3 regions of the Mesorhizobium sp. B2-5-3 genome follow, and region 1 is predicted to be linked to each of the others. Evidence: predicted binding sites of a transcription regulator. Region 1 holds the regulator's gene; each other region holds the start of a gene.
What was found. The regulator HrcA, encoded in region 1, represses chaperone genes, less so after heat shock. The targets are predictions, from matches to a motif close to GTTAGCACTCNCNNNNNGNGAGTGCTAAC.

Region 1 (5,613 bases):
TGGCGGACATGGCTGTTGAAGTCGCAATAGGGGCATTTGGCCGCGCAGAACGGCCAATGCACATAGACGCCGAAACCGGGGCTGCGGTCGAGCGGCATGGTGGCGCCGGGCCTGATCATGCCGAGCCTAACCGGGCCAGACCCAATCGGGCTTGGGCGAATTTCTGGAAGGCGCGGGCGCGGTGCGACAGCGCCGTAGCCTGGCCGGGTTTCCAGCCGTGTTTTTCCTCGGCACTCATCTCGCCGAAGGTCTTTTCGAAGCCGTCGGGCAGGAACACCGGGTCGTAGCCGAATCCGAGCTCGCCGCGCGGCGGCCAGACCAACGTACCTTCGGCCTCGCCGCGGTAATATTCTGCCTCGCCATCGGGAAAGGCGAGGCAGATGACGGCGACGAAGCGTCCCGTGCGCTGCGCGGGCGTGGCGGCGCCGACTTCCTGCAGCGCCACTTCGGTGCGCTGCATGGCGATGCCGAAATCCCTGCTGCCATCAGGCGTTTCGGCCCAGTTGGCGGTGTAGACGCCGGGCGCGCCGTCGAGCGCGTCAACGCACAGGCCCGAATCGTCCGACAGCGCCGGCAGGCCCGTCGCCTTGGCTGCGGCGAAGGCCTTGATATAGGCGTTCTCCTCGAAGGTTGTGCCGGTCTCCTCGGGTTCGGGCAAGCCATAGTCCTTCGCCGATTTCGCCTCGAATCCGAATGGCGCCATCAGATCGGCGAATTCGCGCAGCTTGCCTTCATTGTGGCTGGCGACGACGATCTTTTTTCCGTCGAGAGAATGCATCAAAGTCCCCAGATTCTCGGCTCGGCGAATTCGATCGAATTGCCGGAGGGATCGCGGATATAAAGCGAGCGGCCGCCTTGCGGCCATTCGAATTCGCTTTCGACAGCGATGTTCTCCGCCTTCAGATGGGATTTCCAGCGGCTGATTTCATCGGCGGTCGCCGCAAAGCAGAGATGGCCTTCGCCCGATGTGCCGTGTGGCGGCACTTTCAGCCTCGCGTCGGGCGCGGGCGGGACCTTGGTCGCCTCGGCGTTGAAGATCAGCAGCACGCCGGCTCCGCAACGGAAGAAGAGATGGCGGCCCTCGACCTTGCCGAGAGGAGTGAGGCCGAGGATGTCGGTGTAGAAGGCTTCGGCAGCGGCGAGGTCGGTGACGTAAAGAGCGGATTCAAGAATGGCAGAGGGGATCACGAGGCACCCCCCTCTGGCCTGCCGGCCATCTCCCCCGCAAGGGGGGAGATTGGCAGCGTGAGCGCCCGCTCATGGTATTCTATGCTGATTACTGGCGAAGCTCGAGACAACAGCCGATCTCCCCCCTTGCGGGGGAGATGCCCGGCAGGGCAGAGGGGGGTGCCCAGGCTCCGCATGAATAAACTACGCCACCGCCATCTGCTGCAAACTCACCAGCCTCTGGATGCCTTTCTTGGCCAGGCCCATCAGCTCGGCGAACTGCCCTTCCGAAAAGGGCTCGCCCTCGGCCGTGCCCTGGATCTCGACGATGCCGCCCTTGCCGGTCATGACGAAATTGGCGTCGGTGCCGGCCGAGGAATCCTCGAGATAGTCGAGGTCGATGACCGGCTGGCCGTCATGGATGCCGCAGGAAATCGCCGCGACATGGTCCTTCAGTACCTTGGCGACGCTCACCATCTGCCGCGCTTCCATCCAGCGCAGGCAATCGTAGAGCGCCACCCAGCCGCCGGTGATGGAGGCGGTGCGGGTGCCGCCATCGGCCTGGATGACGTCGCAGTCGACGGTGATCTGCTGCTCGCCCAGCGCCTGCAGGTCGACCACGGCGCGCAGCGAGCGGCCGATCAGCCGCTGGATCTCCAGCGTGCGCCCGCCCTGCTTGCCGGCGGAGGCCTCGCGGCGCATGCGCTCGCCGGTCGAGCGCGGCAGCATGCCGTATTCGGCCGTAACCCAGCCTTTTCCGGAATTGCGCATCCAGCCCGGCACCTTTTCTTCCAGGCTTGCCGTGCACAAGACATGCGTGTCGCCGAACTTCACCAGGCACGAGCCTTCGGCATGTTTGGAGACGCCGCGCTCGAAGGAGATGGCGCGCATTTCGTCGAACTGGCGTTTGGAGGGGCGCATTCGGCCTGCTTTCTTGTCAGCTTTTTTGAATCTTGGCCGGCTTTTAGACGCATGCGGGGCACGGCGTAAAGGAAAATGGACCGGCGGCCGCAAACGCGGCGGCACCGGGGCGATCGCGCAACGCGACACCGGGTGATCGCAAACGGCGACACCGGGTGATCGCAAGTGCGACACCGGCTGATCGCGCAACGCGACACCGGGTTGCGCGCAGCGCCGCGAAGTCTATATCCTTGAACCGGAGGTTATGGCCGAAATGACCAAGGCAGTCGATCCCGCTTCGCAGTCGCTCGCTCTTCACGCGCCGGCACTTCAGGCGCTCGACATGCGTTCGCGCGACATCTTCCGGCGTATCGTCGATTCCTATCTGAGGGACGGCGAGCCCGTGGGATCGCGCAGCCTGTCGCGCATCCTGCCGTCCTCGCTGTCGCCCGCCACCATCCGCAACGTGATGAGCGACCTCGAACATCTCGGCCTGATCTACGCGCCGCACATCTCGGCCGGCCGTCTGCCGACGCAGGCCGGCCTGCGCTTCTTCGTCGACGCCTTCATGGAACTGGGCGACCTCTCCGACGAGGAGCGGCGCAGCATCGAGGCGCAGGTGCGAGCCTCCGGCTCGGGCGCCACGCTGGAACACATGCTGACCGAGGCCAGCCAGATGCTGTCGGGCATGTCGCGCGGCGCCGGCCTGGTGCTGGCCGCCAAGAACGAGGTGGCGCTTAAGCACATCGAGTTCATCCAGCTCGAACCGACCAAGGCGCTGACCGTGATGGTGTCGCAGAACGGCGACGTCGAGAACCGGGTCATCGATCTGCCGGCCGGCATCACCGTCTCGCAATTGCACGAGGCCTCGAATTTCCTCAACGCCCATATTCGCGGCCGTACGCTGGCCGAGGCGCGGGCGGAGGTCGAGCGTATCAAGGAAGAGACAAGGGCAGCGCTCGACACGCTGTCGCAGGACCTGGTGGAGAAAGGGCTGGCGGTGTGGGCCGGCGCGGAAAGCGGCCTGCCGGCGCGCCTGATCGTGCGCGGCCGCGCCAATCTGCTCGAAAACGTCACCGCCCAGGCCGACATCGAACTCCTGCGCCACCTGTTCGAGGACATGGAGACGCAGGACGGGCTGATCCAGCTGCTCGACCTCGCCGAGGCGGGACCGGGCGTGCGCATCTTCATCGGCTCGGAAAATAAGCTTTTCTCGCTCTCCGGCTCGTCGCTGGTCGTGGCACCCTACCGCGACAAGGACGCCCGCGTCGTCGGCGCGCTCGGCGTCATCGGCCCGACCCGGCTCAACTATGCCCGCATTGTCCCGATGGTCGACTATACGGCGCAGCTGATATCGCGCATGCTGCGCTGAGAGCTGGGATCGATCCAGACGGCCGAGGAGAGAAAAGATGGCGCTGGAATCGTTCAAGGCCCAGATCAGCCTGCTGCTGGAGGAGATGGTCAACCAGCCTGAGGATGTGCGCGAAGTGCAGGAGCAATTGCGCGAGAAGCTGCGCGAAATCCGCGCCATGGGCATGCCGCTGCCGGCCGATCTCGTCGAACTGGAAAAGAACCTCGACGCCGATCTCGATCTCGACGCGGATAGCTGACCCGAATTCCTTCAACTCCCCGTGTCGTCCGGAACGACTGCCGAGCCCGCCCGTTCCCTTGATGCATGTGACTTCGGTCTTGGGACAACGACATGCATGAAGAAGCGAGAAGCTGGAGACTGGGATGATCCGACTTGCCGGCGCCGTGGTAATCGCTGCTGCCTTGCTCTTCGCCGCGACGGCATTGGCTCAGCAGGAAGAGCCGGTGCTGAAGGGCGCGGCCGCATTCGGTGACTGGCGGGCCGATGCGCCGGGCGTGCGCCGGTTGATCAGCCCGCAAGACCAGCCCAGGCCCTATGTCACCAGATCCGCCTCGAACGGCGCCGGTCCGGTGCAAAGGCCGCAAGGCGCCGAGCCGCGGCTGCCGGCGGGCTTTTCGGCGGAACTGATCGCTTCGGGCATCGACAATCCGCGCGTCGTGCGCGTCGCGCCCAATGGCGACCTGTTCGTCGCCGACAGCGAGGCCAACCAGATCCGCGTCTACCGTCTCGGCGAGGGCAGCGCGAAACCTGTCAGGGACGGCATCTTCGCCCGCAATCTCAACCAGCCCTACGGCATCGCCTTCTACCCGCCTGGGGACAACCCGCAATGGGTCTATGTCGCCAACAGCGACAGCATCGTGCGCTTTCCCTACCGCGATGGCGACCTGGAGGCCTCCGGCGAGCCGGAAACCATCGTCCGCGATATTCCGGCCACTCATCACTGGACCCGCGACATCGCCTTCTCGCCGGACGGCAAGACGCTGTATCTCTCGGTCGGCTCCGGCTCGAACGCCGCCCAGGACATGGCAAGGAAACCGCGGGGCGGGCTCGACGCCTGGGCCAGGTCGAAGCCGCTCGGCGCCACCTGGGGCGCGGAGGAAGGCCGCGCCGACGTCAGGGCTTTCGACCCGGACGGTAGGAATGGGCGCATCGTCGCCACCGGCCTGCGCAACTGTTCGGGCATGGCCATCCAGCCGGCGGCGGGCGCGCTGTGGTGCGTGGTCAACGAGCGCGACGCGCTCGGCGACAACGTGCCGTTCGAATATGCGACCGAAGTGAAGGAAGGCGCCTTCTACGGCTGGCCCTGGTACTATATCGGCGACAATGAGGATCCGCGCCACAAGGGCGCGCGTCCCGACCTTGCCGGCAAGGTCACCGTCCCCGACATTCTGATGCAGGCGCATTCGGCGCCGCTCAACATCGCCTTCTACGACGGCAGGAATGTCCGCGCAGGATCCGGTTTTCCGGCCGAATACAGGGGCGACGCCTTCGTCGCCCTGCACGGTTCGTGGAATCGCGGCAACAGGACTGGCTACAAGGTGGTGCGGCTCAAGTTCAAGGACGGCAAGCCGACCGGCGAATATGAGGATTTCATGACCGGCTTCGTCACCTCCGGCGGCGAGGTCTGGGGCCGGCCGGTCGGCGTGGCGGTGGCGAGCGACGGCGCGCTGATCGTCACCGAGGACGGCAACGGCACCATCTGGCGCGTGACCTACGGCGACGGCCGGTCCTGATCCGCTGGGAGGCCTCGAGCACGGGGCATGCCTGGTGCAACCAAATCCGGCTCCAGGCAATTCCCGCCCGCGAAACTCTGTGCGACAAGGCGCCGTCCCAGCAGTTTCGCGGACGCAAGGCTCGATCCATGACCCTCACCGGCTTTCTCGCCTACAGCGCCGCCCTCGGCTTGGCCGCGGCCATTCCCGGCCCCGGCATCACCGCGCTTGTGGCGCGCGCGCTCGGTTCCGGCTTCCGCTCGTCGCTGGCCATGTCCTTCGGCCTGATGCTCGGCGACCTCCTTTATCTCACCGCCGTGGTGCTTGGGCTTGCCTTTGTCGCGCAGACCTTCGGCCTGGTGTTCCTCGCCGTCAAATGGGCCGGCGTCGCCTATCTCGCCTTCCTCGGCTGGCGCTTCTGGACCGCCGGCATCACGCCCGAGACGGTCGAGGCCAGGAAAG
Region 2 (5,613 bases), on a different contig from region 1:
CGAGCGCGTTGACTTTTTCGGCGTCGGCTTCGATCTCGGCCCAATTGGCCGGGCCCTTTTCGGGGTCGAGGCCGGCCTGCTTGAACAGCTTCTTGTTCCAGATCAGCACCGAGGCGTCGGCGGAGAAGGGCAGGCCGTAGATGCGGTCCTTGTACGTGCCGGTCTTCACATGAGCCGGCGACAGGCTGGCGAAATAGGGGAGCGACTTGGCCCAGTCGGTGATGTCCTCCAACTGGCCGGCGGCAGCAAAGGAGGGCGTGTAGATCAGGTCGAGCGACAGCGCGTCGGGCGCCGTGCCGCCGGCGGCGGCAGCACCGTATTTCGGAATGATCTCGGCGTTGGGGATGATGTCGAGCTTGATCTGGTTGGTGTGGCCCTTGTTGTAGGCATCGACGATGCGCGGCATGAAGTTCGAGCCGTCGGCGCGCACCCAGATGTTGGCGGTCTCGGCGGCGGCAAATTGCAGCCCGCAGCCGAGTACGGCGGCCGTCAAGGCCAGCCTGGCAATCAAAGTCCTCATATTCTCCTCCTCCACGTTTTGGCCGCGATGCGCGGCTTGCCGCCGATTGCGGCGTTTGGTTCTTCAGCCGTCCGGCAGGCGGCCGCAGGACTGACGCACCACCAGCCGGCACGGCAGTTTCCGGATGCCTGGCGCGGCGGGCTTGCCGCCGACCAGGGAAAGCAAGGTCAGCCCCGCTTCGCGGCCGAGCGCAGCCAGGTTCATGTCGACCGAGGTCAGCGGCGGGCGCGTCGCTTCGGCCACGATCTCCCAATTGTCGAAACCGATGACGCCGACATCGCCGGGCACGTCGAGACCGCGCTCGCGCAAGGCATCGATGACGCCGCGCGCGATCTGGTCGTTGCCGCAGAAGACGGCGTCCGGCCTTTCGCTTGCGCCGTCGGCCGCGCCGTCGAACAGCCTCGCCACGGCTTCGTGTCCCCAGGCCTCCGACCACGAGCCGAGCAGCGGCTCGGTGACCGACAGGCCGTTCTCGGTCAGAACATCGCGATAGGCCTGCGCCCTGGCGTGCACCACGGCAAAGCTCGCCGGTCCCGAGACATGGGCGATGCGCCTGCGGCCGAGCCGACAGAAATGCTCCACTGCCAGCCGCGCGCCGCCAGCGTCGTCGGAGACGAAGGCGACGGCGTCGGGATCGGGCTGGGTGAAGGCATAGATCACCGGAATGCGCAGATTGGACAGGTCGACCGGCAGATGACGGTCGATGCGCTTGCCGGTGGCGATGATGCCGTCGACGCGCTTGTCGAGCATGGCCTCGACATGGAGCTGGCCGAGACGCGGATCCTCCTCGACATTGCACAGGAACACCGAGACGCCGGCGTCGACCAGCGCGTCGGAAATGCCCGACATCAGCGGCAGCGAGAAGCGGCCATAGGTATCGTTGGTGAGCAGGCCGACGGTGAAGGAGCGTCGCCGCAGCAGGCTCTGCGCCAGGCTGTTGGGCCGGAAGCCGAGGCGCTGCGCGGTCTCGCGAATGCGCTCGCGGGTCTCGGCGGTCATGCGGCCCTGGTCGTTGAGCGCCTTCGAGGCGGTGGCGACGCTGACGCCAGCCTCGGCCGCCACGTCACGCAAGGTGACGGGCTTGGGAAAGGCTGGCTGATCGTCCAATGCCATTGCGGCGAAAATCCCGATTGGGAAAAGGTTTTCTCTTACAGGCCGGAATGACCCGGCCAAATGGCCGAGCCCGCTCGGAAATGTTTGGAAAAACCTTTTCTCAACCCAAGCTAGGCCAGATACAGAGGCTGTTCAAGAGGAAAAGTGGCTGGTCCTCCGGTGGTGCGAAGTGGCCGCCGGAGGGCGGGCTCACGGGCTCGGCGCCCGGCGAGTTCATCAGGCGAATTCCTGATCGGCAGCCGTCAGTGCTGCCCACGGCGCGAGCCGGCCAAAGCAGCAATCGGCGACATGTCTACAAACGACTCTTCGGTCTTAACGCTTGCGCAAATATTATCGGTTAGTTCGCTAGTCATGGCCTCGTGGCGGAGCGGCTACGCTGGAGACGGCAAATCTCTGAAGCCTCGGTTCGATCCCGAGGCGAGGCCTCCAAAAAATCATATGACGTAGAGCCTGCGTCGGACCATCAAGGGCGATGGGTCTTGCCAGCTTGCATTTGCGGCCTGGGCCGGACAGGTCCTCGTCTTCGTTGTGACGCTGACGCGCCGGCAAGAAGACTGCTACCCAGCCGACTTGCGCGCTTTCAGCATCTGACGATCGGGGTCACGTGGCATGCGGCCGGCGTTAAAGCAGCCTATTTGCATTTGGCATGCAGGGCACTCGCCAAAAGAGTGCTATGGAAGGGCAAGAGCTTGCCCGCTCCGACTTTCCCCGACATTCGAGGCCATTTTCGTGCGTGAACCGTCGCTGTTGCCCGTCTTTGGAAAATTTGGCGCCAAGGGACCCCGTGTCGTCGCGGTGGAACCGGTCCCGTCGGCAGGTATCGCCCCGCGGCTGCGGGACGCTCTGGCCGCCCATGGCGGCATGGTGCTGAAGCTGTCGGTCGTCGCCTGGACGATATCGGTCCTGGGCATGGTCTTCTTCATGTTGCAGGGCTGAGGCAAATGGCCAACCGCTACGCACTGCGCATGGACTTGCCCCAAAGCTGGGCCATCATCGACGTCTTCACCGGCCAGCCCGTCGTCGTCAGGCAAAGGGCGATGGTCGGCATGAGCCCGCGCGACGCCAACGCCATGGTCGATCAGATGAATGTCCGGGACGTCAAGCGCCGGGAGAAGGCGGAGCGTAAATCCTGATCCAGCGCCGTCCGCCTGTCGTCTCAGCGGAAGTCGTCGGCCGTCAGCACATACATGCTCTTGCGCGTGCGGTCATAGGCCTTTGACGCTACATCGCGGATAACACTGCTCTCGGTGTCGAAGGTGGCGAGATACCCGGCTTCATTGGCTGCCGTCGCCGGCTGCATCCTCGTCATGGCATCGGCGGCGACCGAGAAGGAAATCTGGAACATGCCGTCATAGCCGACGAAACGGATGCGCTTGCCGGCCTCGTCGTAGCTGCGGCTGCGGTTGGGGAAGGTCAGGCTCATGATTTTGCCTCCGTCGTTTTCTTCACCGCGCGTTTCTTCTTCGGCGTCGGGTTCAGGGCCTCGGCCACGCGGTCGGCTTCTTCCTTGGCCAGCCGCAATTGCCTCAGCCTTGCCGTCTTGATCTCCCTGGCCCTCGCTTCGGACATATATTCGGCTGTTGCCTTGTTGCGCTCCGCCGTCTTCTTCTGCTTGTCGACAAAGCGCGCTTCAGCTTTTTCCATGATCGTCTGGTTGCCGTCGGCCATCGAGGAAATCTCCCTTGCGTCTGAAATCGTGAAAATGAACTTGTCCGATAAATAGGTACTCTGCCGGGAAAATTCAAATTTTTGAAATATTTGGTCGTTTTTCCGACCCAATGAAACCGGGCGCCGAAATAATACTATGGTTATTCAATATCCGCTCGGAATAAATTTTGGCACTCCTATCTATCGAGTGCCAAAGAGCCTATAGAAGGGGGCGGCCGCCTATGCCGGCCCCAGAAAGAAGTTCTCATGAAATTTCGGCCACTCCACGACCGCGTCGTCATCCGGCGCGCCGAAGGCGATATCAAATCCAAGGGCGGCATCATCATTCCCGACAATGCCAAGGAAAAGCCGCAGGAAGGCGAAGTGATCGCGGTTGGTCCCGGCGCCCGCGACGAAAACGGCGCACTTGTTCCGCTCGACGTCAAGGCCGGCGACTTGATCCTGTTCGGCAAATGGTCGGGCACGGAGGTCAAGATCGACGGCGAGGATCTTCTGATCATGAAGGAAGCCGACATCATGGGCGTTATCGAAAAGAGCATCGAAGCCAAGAAGGCCGCCTGAAGCGCCGCGCCTCTGCGCGGTGACGGCTCCACTCCAAATGCGAACTGGATAAAATCATGTCTGCCAAGGAAATCAAATTCTCCACCGATGCGCGCGACCGTATGCTGCGCGGCGTCGAGATCCTCACCAATGCGGTCAAGGTCACGCTCGGCCCCAAGGGCCGCAACGTCATCATCGACAAGGCCTATGGCGCGCCGCGCATCACCAAGGACGGCGTCACCGTCGCCAAGGAAATCGAGCTTGCCGACAAGTTCGAGAACATGGGCGCGCAGATGGTGCGCGAAGTGGCCTCGAAGACCAACGACCTCGCCGGCGACGGCACCACCACTGCCACGGTGCTGGCCGCCTCGATCCTGCGCGAAGGCGCCAAGCTGGTGGCCGCCGGCATGAACCCGATGGACCTCAAGCGCGGCATCGACCAGGCCGTCGCGGCCGTCGTCGTGGAAATCAAGGCGAAGGCCAAGAAGGTCAAATCGTCGGCCGAGATCGCGCAGGTCGGCACAATCGCCGCCAATGGCGATGCCAGCGTCGGCGAGATGATCGCCAAGGCGATGGACAAGGTCGGAAATGACGGCGTCATCACCGTCGAGGAAGCCAAGACCGCGAACACCGAACTCGACGTCGTCGAAGGCATGCAGTTCGACCGCGGCTATCTCTCGCCTTATTTCGTCACCAATGCCGACAAGATGCGCGCGGAGCTGGAAGACCCCTATATTCTCATCCACGAGAAGAAGCTCGGCAATCTGCAGGCAATGCTGCCGATCCTCGAAGCGGTGGTGCAGAGCGGCAGGCCGCTGCTGATCATCTCCGAGGACGTCGAAGGCGAGGCTCTGGCGACGCTGGTCGTCAACAAGCTGCGCGGCGGCCTCAAGGTCGCGGCCGTCAAGGCGCCGGGCTTCGGCGACCGCCGCAAGGCGATGCTGGAAGACATCGCGGTGCTCACATCCGGCCAGATGATCTCCGAGGATCTCGGCATCAAGCTGGAGAACGTCACCATCGAGATGCTCGGTCGCGCCAAGCGCGTGCTGATCGAAAAGGACACCACCACGATCATCGACGGCGCCGGCACCAAGGCGACCATCCAGGCGCGCGTCGCCCAGATCAAGGGCCAGATCGAGGAAACCACCTCCGACTATGACAAGGAGAAGCTGCAGGAGCGGCTGGCCAAGCTCTCCGGCGGCGTTGCCGTCATCCGCGTCGGCGGCGCCACCGAGTCGGAAGTCAAGGAAAAGAAGGATCGCATCGACGACGCGCTGAACGCCACGCGCGCGGCGGTCGAGGAAGGCATCGTGCCAGGCGGCGGCGTGGCTCTGCTGCGTGCCAGGACGGCGCTTGCCGGCCTGGGCGGCGCCAACGCCGATGTCACCGCCGGCATCTCGATCGTGCTCAGGGCACTCGAAGCGCCGCTCCGCCAGATCGCCGAGAATTCGGGCGTTGAAGGCTCTGTTGTCGTCGGCAAGCTCTCCGACAGCAAGGACCACAACCAGGGTTTCGATGCCCAGAACGAGGCGTATGTCGACATGATCAAGGCGGGCATCGTCGATCCGGCGAAAGTGGTGCGCACCGCGTTGCAAGATGCCGGCTCGATCGCCGCGCTTTTGATCACCGCCGAAGCGATGATCTCGGACATTCCGGCCAAGGATGCCGCGCCTGCGGGCAGCGGTGGCGGCATGGGCGGCTACTAGGATTCGACCGGCTCGCGAAGATGGTTTCATAAAAGCCGTCTTTCAGGCCTGATCCGTATCTCGCCG
Region 3 (5,613 bases), on a different contig from region 1:
CCATCATCGTCTCGAAATCGCGCAGCATGTCGGCGATCGGCAGCACCCACTTGCGGCGGCGCAGCCGGTAGGTCGCGATGTTGTTCAGCGTGACTTCGCTCAAGATGCCGAAGGCGCCGAGAGCGACCCCCATCGCATGGATCATATCCTGGTCGCGGGTCCGATCGAATTCGCGCAACTCGCCCCGCCCGTCCACGATCTGCACCGTCTCCAACTGGGTGTGATAAGCGCCCAGCGTCAGCCCGGAACCATGGGTGGCGGTGCCCAGCGCGCCGCCGATCGCCTGGCGGTCGATGTCGCCCATATTTGGCAGGCCCTGGCCGATGCCGTGCAGCATGTGCATTAGCGGGCCGAGCCGGGTCCCTGCCCGCACCCGCGCGCGATGGCTTTGTATGTCGTGCGAGACCAGCCCCTCGATCTTCTCCAGGGAAACGATCGAGCTTTGCGATGCCACCAGCGCCGTGAAGGAGTGGCCAGCACCCGCCACCCGCAGCGGCCCAGGTGCCGTGCGCACCAGATCGGCAAGCTCGCCGGCGTCGGTTGGAGTGGCGATCAGCTTCGGCTCGGCGCGCACGAAGCCCGACCAGTTGCTCCAGTTCCGCGCGGTGATCGTCGACATCCAGCCGTCCCGTCAGACGCGCCGACGGCGCATAGTGGCCACGAACAGGCCAAGCAGGGCCACGCTGGCAAACGCGCTTGCCGCGGCGAATTCCGGCACGGGCCGGAAATCCTTGCCATTGATGAGCAGCGACGCCGCCACCGGCCCGATCGCCAAGCCGAAGAGCTGTGCGGCCGGCACCAGCAGCACGGCGGTACGCGTCTCGTCGGCCGTGATCGCCAGCCGGATCTGATAGGGTACGATGAACAACAGGATGAAGCCCATGACCAAGGCGGCGATCCAGAATGTCGTCAGGCCAGGTGCGCTGGCAAGAACAAGGGAGGAGACCAGCGCGACGGCACCGATGGCCGTAATGGCAATGCGGTAATCGATGCGCGCCTCGAACACGGTCGCCGTCATCGCGCCCAGGACCTGCGTCGCCAGGCTGGCCGAGACGATCAGACCGACGGTCCAGCTATCAATCCCATATTGCGCACCGAGCGGTTCCAGGAAGGCCCAGATCGCGCCGAAGAACATGAAGTAGCAGAAGACCGACAATAGCGCGGTGATCGACGGAACCGTCAGCACATTGGCCAGGTTCTCCCCTTTCGGCAGGTCGGCGTAGTCACCGGGTACGGTGAAAGCGGCCGCCAGCGAGACGACGCAGACGACGGCAAGCACGATGAAGCCGCCGGACGACCCCGCCTCGGGAATGACATAGAGTGCCAAAAGCAGAGCGAGCGCACATTGCGCCAGGGTCTGCAGCGTCACGAAATAGCCGCCGATGCGCTCCGCCCGGCGCGAACGGGCGATCAGTTCAGTGGCGATCGCGACCAGGCCGCCCTCAGCCAGCCCGGCGATGGCGCGGGCGGCGATCAGCGCATTGGCGCTTGCGGCATGGGCGGTCCATACATTCGCCAGGGCCAGCAGGATCAAAAGGACGGCGCTTTTCCAGCGCATGTTGCGCGCGGAAAGCAGCATCGCCACCACGGCTGAACCGATGGCGATTGCGATCATCTCCGCCGTGGCGACCAGCGCCAGTTCATCGCCGCTGACATGGCCCTCGGTGTAGAGCGCGCCAAGCAGCACGGGCTGAAGCCCGAGGATCAGCAGCCCGACCGAGCCGATCCATAATGCGGAGCCGAGCTCGACGCCGGTCGGGTTGCCGACCAGCCAATCGCCATTTTCCGCTTGTACGGCTTGCGTCGCAGTCACGAGGCGCCTCCCAACGTCCTTGCAGTGCGATAAAAAAGCTGACAACTTGTCAGCATTACGAAACTGATACTTGATCATGTTTCTTGTCAACCGGGAATTTTGAAGCTCTCGCGAGAGATTGGGCGCATGGCGGAAGCAAGCCGGATGGCGACGGCGCCGAGGCGCAGGCCCAAGCAGGAGCGGAGCCGCGAACGCATCGACGCGATCCTTTCGACGACCATGCGGCTGATCGGCGAAAAAGGCATCGACGCGGTGACGATGAAGGAAGTGGGCGCACTGGCGGGCGGACCGATCGCCACCGTCTACCATTATTTCCCCAACAAATCGGCGATCCTGGCGATGCTCTATGAGCGCTTCTCGGAGGAAAGCCGCGCACGCTTCGGCGAGATCATCGCCGAAATAAGTGGGCTTGAGGACGTGACGGCTGCCGCGGACCGCATGATCGAGGACTATTACCGGCGCGTGGCCGACGACCCGGCCATCCAGGATCTGCAGAACGCGATACAGGCTGACAAGGCGCTGCAGAACCTCGACATTGCTGAGACAAGGCACCAGGCCAAGATGTTCTGCGACCACGTCGCTCCGATGCTGCGGCCCGACCGGCGCGAAGACTTCGCGCGCGTGGTGTTCCTGATCTTCCAGCTTGCCGGCGGCGTCGTGCGGCTAGCGCTGACGCAGGACGAGAAGGAAGGCCGCCGCACGATCGACGACTACAGGTCCATCATCCATACGCAGCTGAGATTGTTTCTGTAGTTTTCGGCGGCGGCTTTCGCGCCCCTCTCCCGTGACATCGACACGTCTTGCGTATCGAAGTATCGGGCGGCAGGATCTCTGACCGGTAGCGGCGGAGCACCCCTCCGCGCCTTGTTTCGCCGTCGATTGCGGGAGGAACCGGCGCATTTCGCATGAAAGGCCAGCGGCAACTGGCACGTTCTGCGAGCGGGCTTTCGCGGAAAACAAAATTTCGCGCCGCTGCCCGCTCGCGCGCGCCTTGACTCTCGCCAGCCAGCAGCCTATTTCACCGCCACGTTAGCACTCGCCCTGGGTGAGTGCTAACCACAGGTCCGGTACCGCCGGGCTTTGTAGATTGTCCGGCTTCGCCGGACGGAGGAACTGTTTCTCACCGTTCTCATCGAGGAAGAAAACATGGCAAAGTCGAAGTTCCGCCCGCTTCATGACCGCGTGGTCGTACGCCGGGTCGAATCCGAATCCAAGACCGCCGGCGGGATCATCATCCCCGACACGGCGAAGGAAAAGCCGCAGGAAGGCGAGATCATCGCCGTCGGCTCCGGCGCCCGCGACGAAGCTGGCAAGCTCGTGCCCCTGGACGTCAAGGCTGGCGACCGCATCCTGTTCGGCAAGTGGTCGGGCACCGAAGTCAAGCTCAATGGCGAAGACCTTCTGATCATGAAGGAATCCGACATTATGGGCATCATCGGCTGAATATCGGCCTTCCCATCAACTGAATCTTAAATCTTCGGGCTCGATCCGAGCCCCTGCCAGGAGTTGAACATGGCTGCCAAAGACGTAAAATTCTCCCGCGACGCCCGTGAGCGCATGCTGCGCGGCGTCAACATCCTCGCCGACGCGGTGAAGGTCACGCTCGGCCCCAAGGGCCGCAACGTCGTCATCGACAAGTCGTTCGGCGCACCGCGCATCACCAAGGACGGCGTCACCGTCGCCAAGGAAATCGAACTTGAGGACAAGTTCGAGAACATGGGCGCGCAGATGGTCCGCGAAGTCGCTTCGAAGACCAACGACATCGCCGGCGACGGCACCACGACCGCGACCGTTCTGGCGCAATCGATCGTCCAGGAAGGCCACAAGGCGGTTGCCGCCGGCATGAACCCGATGGACCTGAAGCGCGGCATCGACCTGGCCGTGACCGAAGTGGTCGCAGCTCTCGGCAAGGCCGCCAAGAAGATCAAGACCTCCGAGGAAGTCGCCCAGGTCGGCACCATCTCGGCCAATGGCGACGAGTCGGTCGGCAAGATGATCGCGGAAGCGATGCAGAAGGTCGGCAACGAAGGCGTCATCACCGTCGAGGAAGCCAAGACCGCCGAGACCGAGCTGGAAGTCGTCGAAGGCATGCAGTTCGACCGCGGCTATCTCTCGCCCTACTTCGTCACCAACCCCGATAAGATGGTTGCCGATCTCGAGGACGCCTACATCCTGCTCCACGAGAAGAAGCTCTCCAACCTGCAGGCCATGCTGCCGGTCCTGGAAGCGGTCGTGCAGACCTCCAAGCCGCTGCTCATCATCTCGGAAGACGTCGAAGGCGAGGCCCTGGCCACGCTGGTCGTCAACAAGCTGCGCGGTGGCCTGAAGATCGCCGCCGTCAAGGCTCCGGGCTTCGGTGACCGCCGCAAGGCCATGCTGGAAGACATCGCCATCCTCACCGGTGGCCAGGTCATCTCCGAAGACCTCGGCATCAAGCTCGAGAATGTCGGCCTCAACATGCTCGGCCGCGCCAAGAAGGTGTCGATCTCGAAGGAGAACACCACCATCGTCGACGGCGCCGGCAAGAAGGCCGAGATCCAGGGCCGCGTTGCCCAGATCAAGCAGCAGATCGAGGAGACCACCTCGGACTACGACAAGGAGAAGCTGCAGGAACGCCTGGCCAAGCTCGCCGGCGGTGTTGCCGTGATCCGCGTCGGCGGTGCGACCGAAGTGGAAGTGAAGGAAAAGAAGGACCGCGTCGATGACGCCCTCAACGCGACCCGCGCGGCCGTGGAAGAAGGCATCGTTGCCGGCGGTGGCGTGGCCCTGCTGCGCGCTTCGGGCAACCTCAAGGCCACCGGCGTCAACTCCGACCAGGCCGCCGGCATCAACATCGTGCGCCGCGCGCTGCAGGCTCCGGCCCGTCAGATCGCTGCCAACGCCGGTGCGGAAGCATCGATCGTTGCTGGCAAGATCCTCGAGAACAAGGGCGCGACCTTCGGCTACAACGCCCAGACCGGCGAATATGGCGACATGATCGCCATGGGTATCGTCGATCCGGTCAAGGTCGTGCGTACGGCTCTCCAGGACGCGGCCTCGGTCGCCGGCCTGCTGGTCACCACCGAAGCCATGATCGCGGAGGCTCCGAAGAAGGAGTCGGCTGGCGGCGGCATGCCTGGCGGCATGGGCGGCGGCGGCATGGGCGGTATGGGCGGCATGGACTTCTAATCCAGCCATCTGCTTTATGCATGTGGAAAGGGCGGCAGCGATGCCGCCCTTTTCTTTGCACATTCAGGCCTTGCTTCAGCGTAGTCGGTTGGAACCAGCGTCAGACAGCAGTGCTCTCCGCTTGCCGCGTCGCCTTGCCGGCGAGGACTGCCTGCTCGATCAGGGTAGCCACCTCATCGGCCACGACGTTGATCGATGAGCGATCGCGGGTGGCGCGGGCAATCACCATCAGGCCTTCCAGCGAGGACTCGACCAACAGCGCCAGCGCCCGTGCGCGGCGCTCGACCACCCCTGCCCTGACAAACGCCTGGCGCAGCAGGCCGATCCACTGCTCGAAAGCGGAGCGGCAGATTTCCTCCAAGTCCGGCACGTCGTTCGGCGCATCGAGCACGACCGGCGCGATCGGGCAGCCGAGCGAGAATTCGTTGTCCTCCAGCATGCGAGCGACCGACTGGTAAATGTGGTGAACGGCAACCGCCGGATCGCTTTCCGCCGCCAGCTCGGCGCCAAGCCTCTCAGTCACCTCGGCCACGCTGGCGCGCGTCACTTCGACGACCAGCTGATCCTTGCCACCGGGAAAGTGGAAATAGAGCGAGCCGCGCGGGGCGCCGCTGGCGCTCAGTATGTCATTG

Region 2: FJ867_RS16695 (co-chaperone GroES) is a predicted target of HrcA. The motif match lies at 3,468-3,496, and genes of this name have one in related genera.
Region 3: groES (co-chaperone GroES) is a predicted target of HrcA. The motif match lies at 2,842-2,870, and genes of this name have one in related genera.

Annotation. Positions count from the first base shown of each region.
Region 1 is NZ_VFUS01000001.1:605,586-611,198, forward strand. It holds gene hemW (radical SAM family heme chaperone HemW) at 1-119, opposite strand, end outside; gene rdgB (RdgB/HAM1 family non-canonical purine NTP pyrophosphatase) at 116-778, opposite strand; gene FJ867_RS03195 (VOC family protein) at 778-1,188, opposite strand; gene rph (ribonuclease PH) at 1,372-2,088, opposite strand; gene hrcA (heat-inducible transcriptional repressor HrcA) at 2,342-3,439, shown strand; gene FJ867_RS03215 (hypothetical protein) at 3,477-3,677, shown strand; gene FJ867_RS03220 (sorbosone dehydrogenase family protein) at 3,802-5,172, shown strand; gene FJ867_RS03225 (LysE family translocator) at 5,301-5,613, shown strand, end outside.
Region 2 is NZ_VFUS01000006.1:301,127-306,739, reverse strand. It holds gene FJ867_RS16725 (sugar ABC transporter substrate-binding protein) at 1-520, opposite strand, end outside; gene FJ867_RS16720 (LacI family DNA-binding transcriptional regulator) at 584-1,633, opposite strand; gene FJ867_RS16715 (hypothetical protein) at 2,363-2,569, shown strand; gene FJ867_RS16710 (hypothetical protein) at 2,575-2,766, shown strand; gene FJ867_RS16705 (DUF1488 domain-containing protein) at 2,790-3,056, opposite strand; gene FJ867_RS16700 (hypothetical protein) at 3,053-3,301, opposite strand; gene FJ867_RS16695 (co-chaperone GroES) at 3,548-3,862, shown strand; gene groL (chaperonin GroEL) at 3,919-5,547, shown strand.
Region 3 is NZ_VFUS01000003.1:30,517-36,129, reverse strand. It holds gene FJ867_RS07580 (D-arabinono-1,4-lactone oxidase) at 1-619, opposite strand, end outside; gene FJ867_RS07575 (MFS transporter) at 632-1,813, opposite strand; gene FJ867_RS07570 (TetR/AcrR family transcriptional regulator) at 1,940-2,566, shown strand; gene groES (co-chaperone GroES) at 2,960-3,256, shown strand; gene groL (chaperonin GroEL) at 3,326-4,981, shown strand; gene FJ867_RS07555 (TetR/AcrR family transcriptional regulator) at 5,082-5,613, opposite strand, start outside.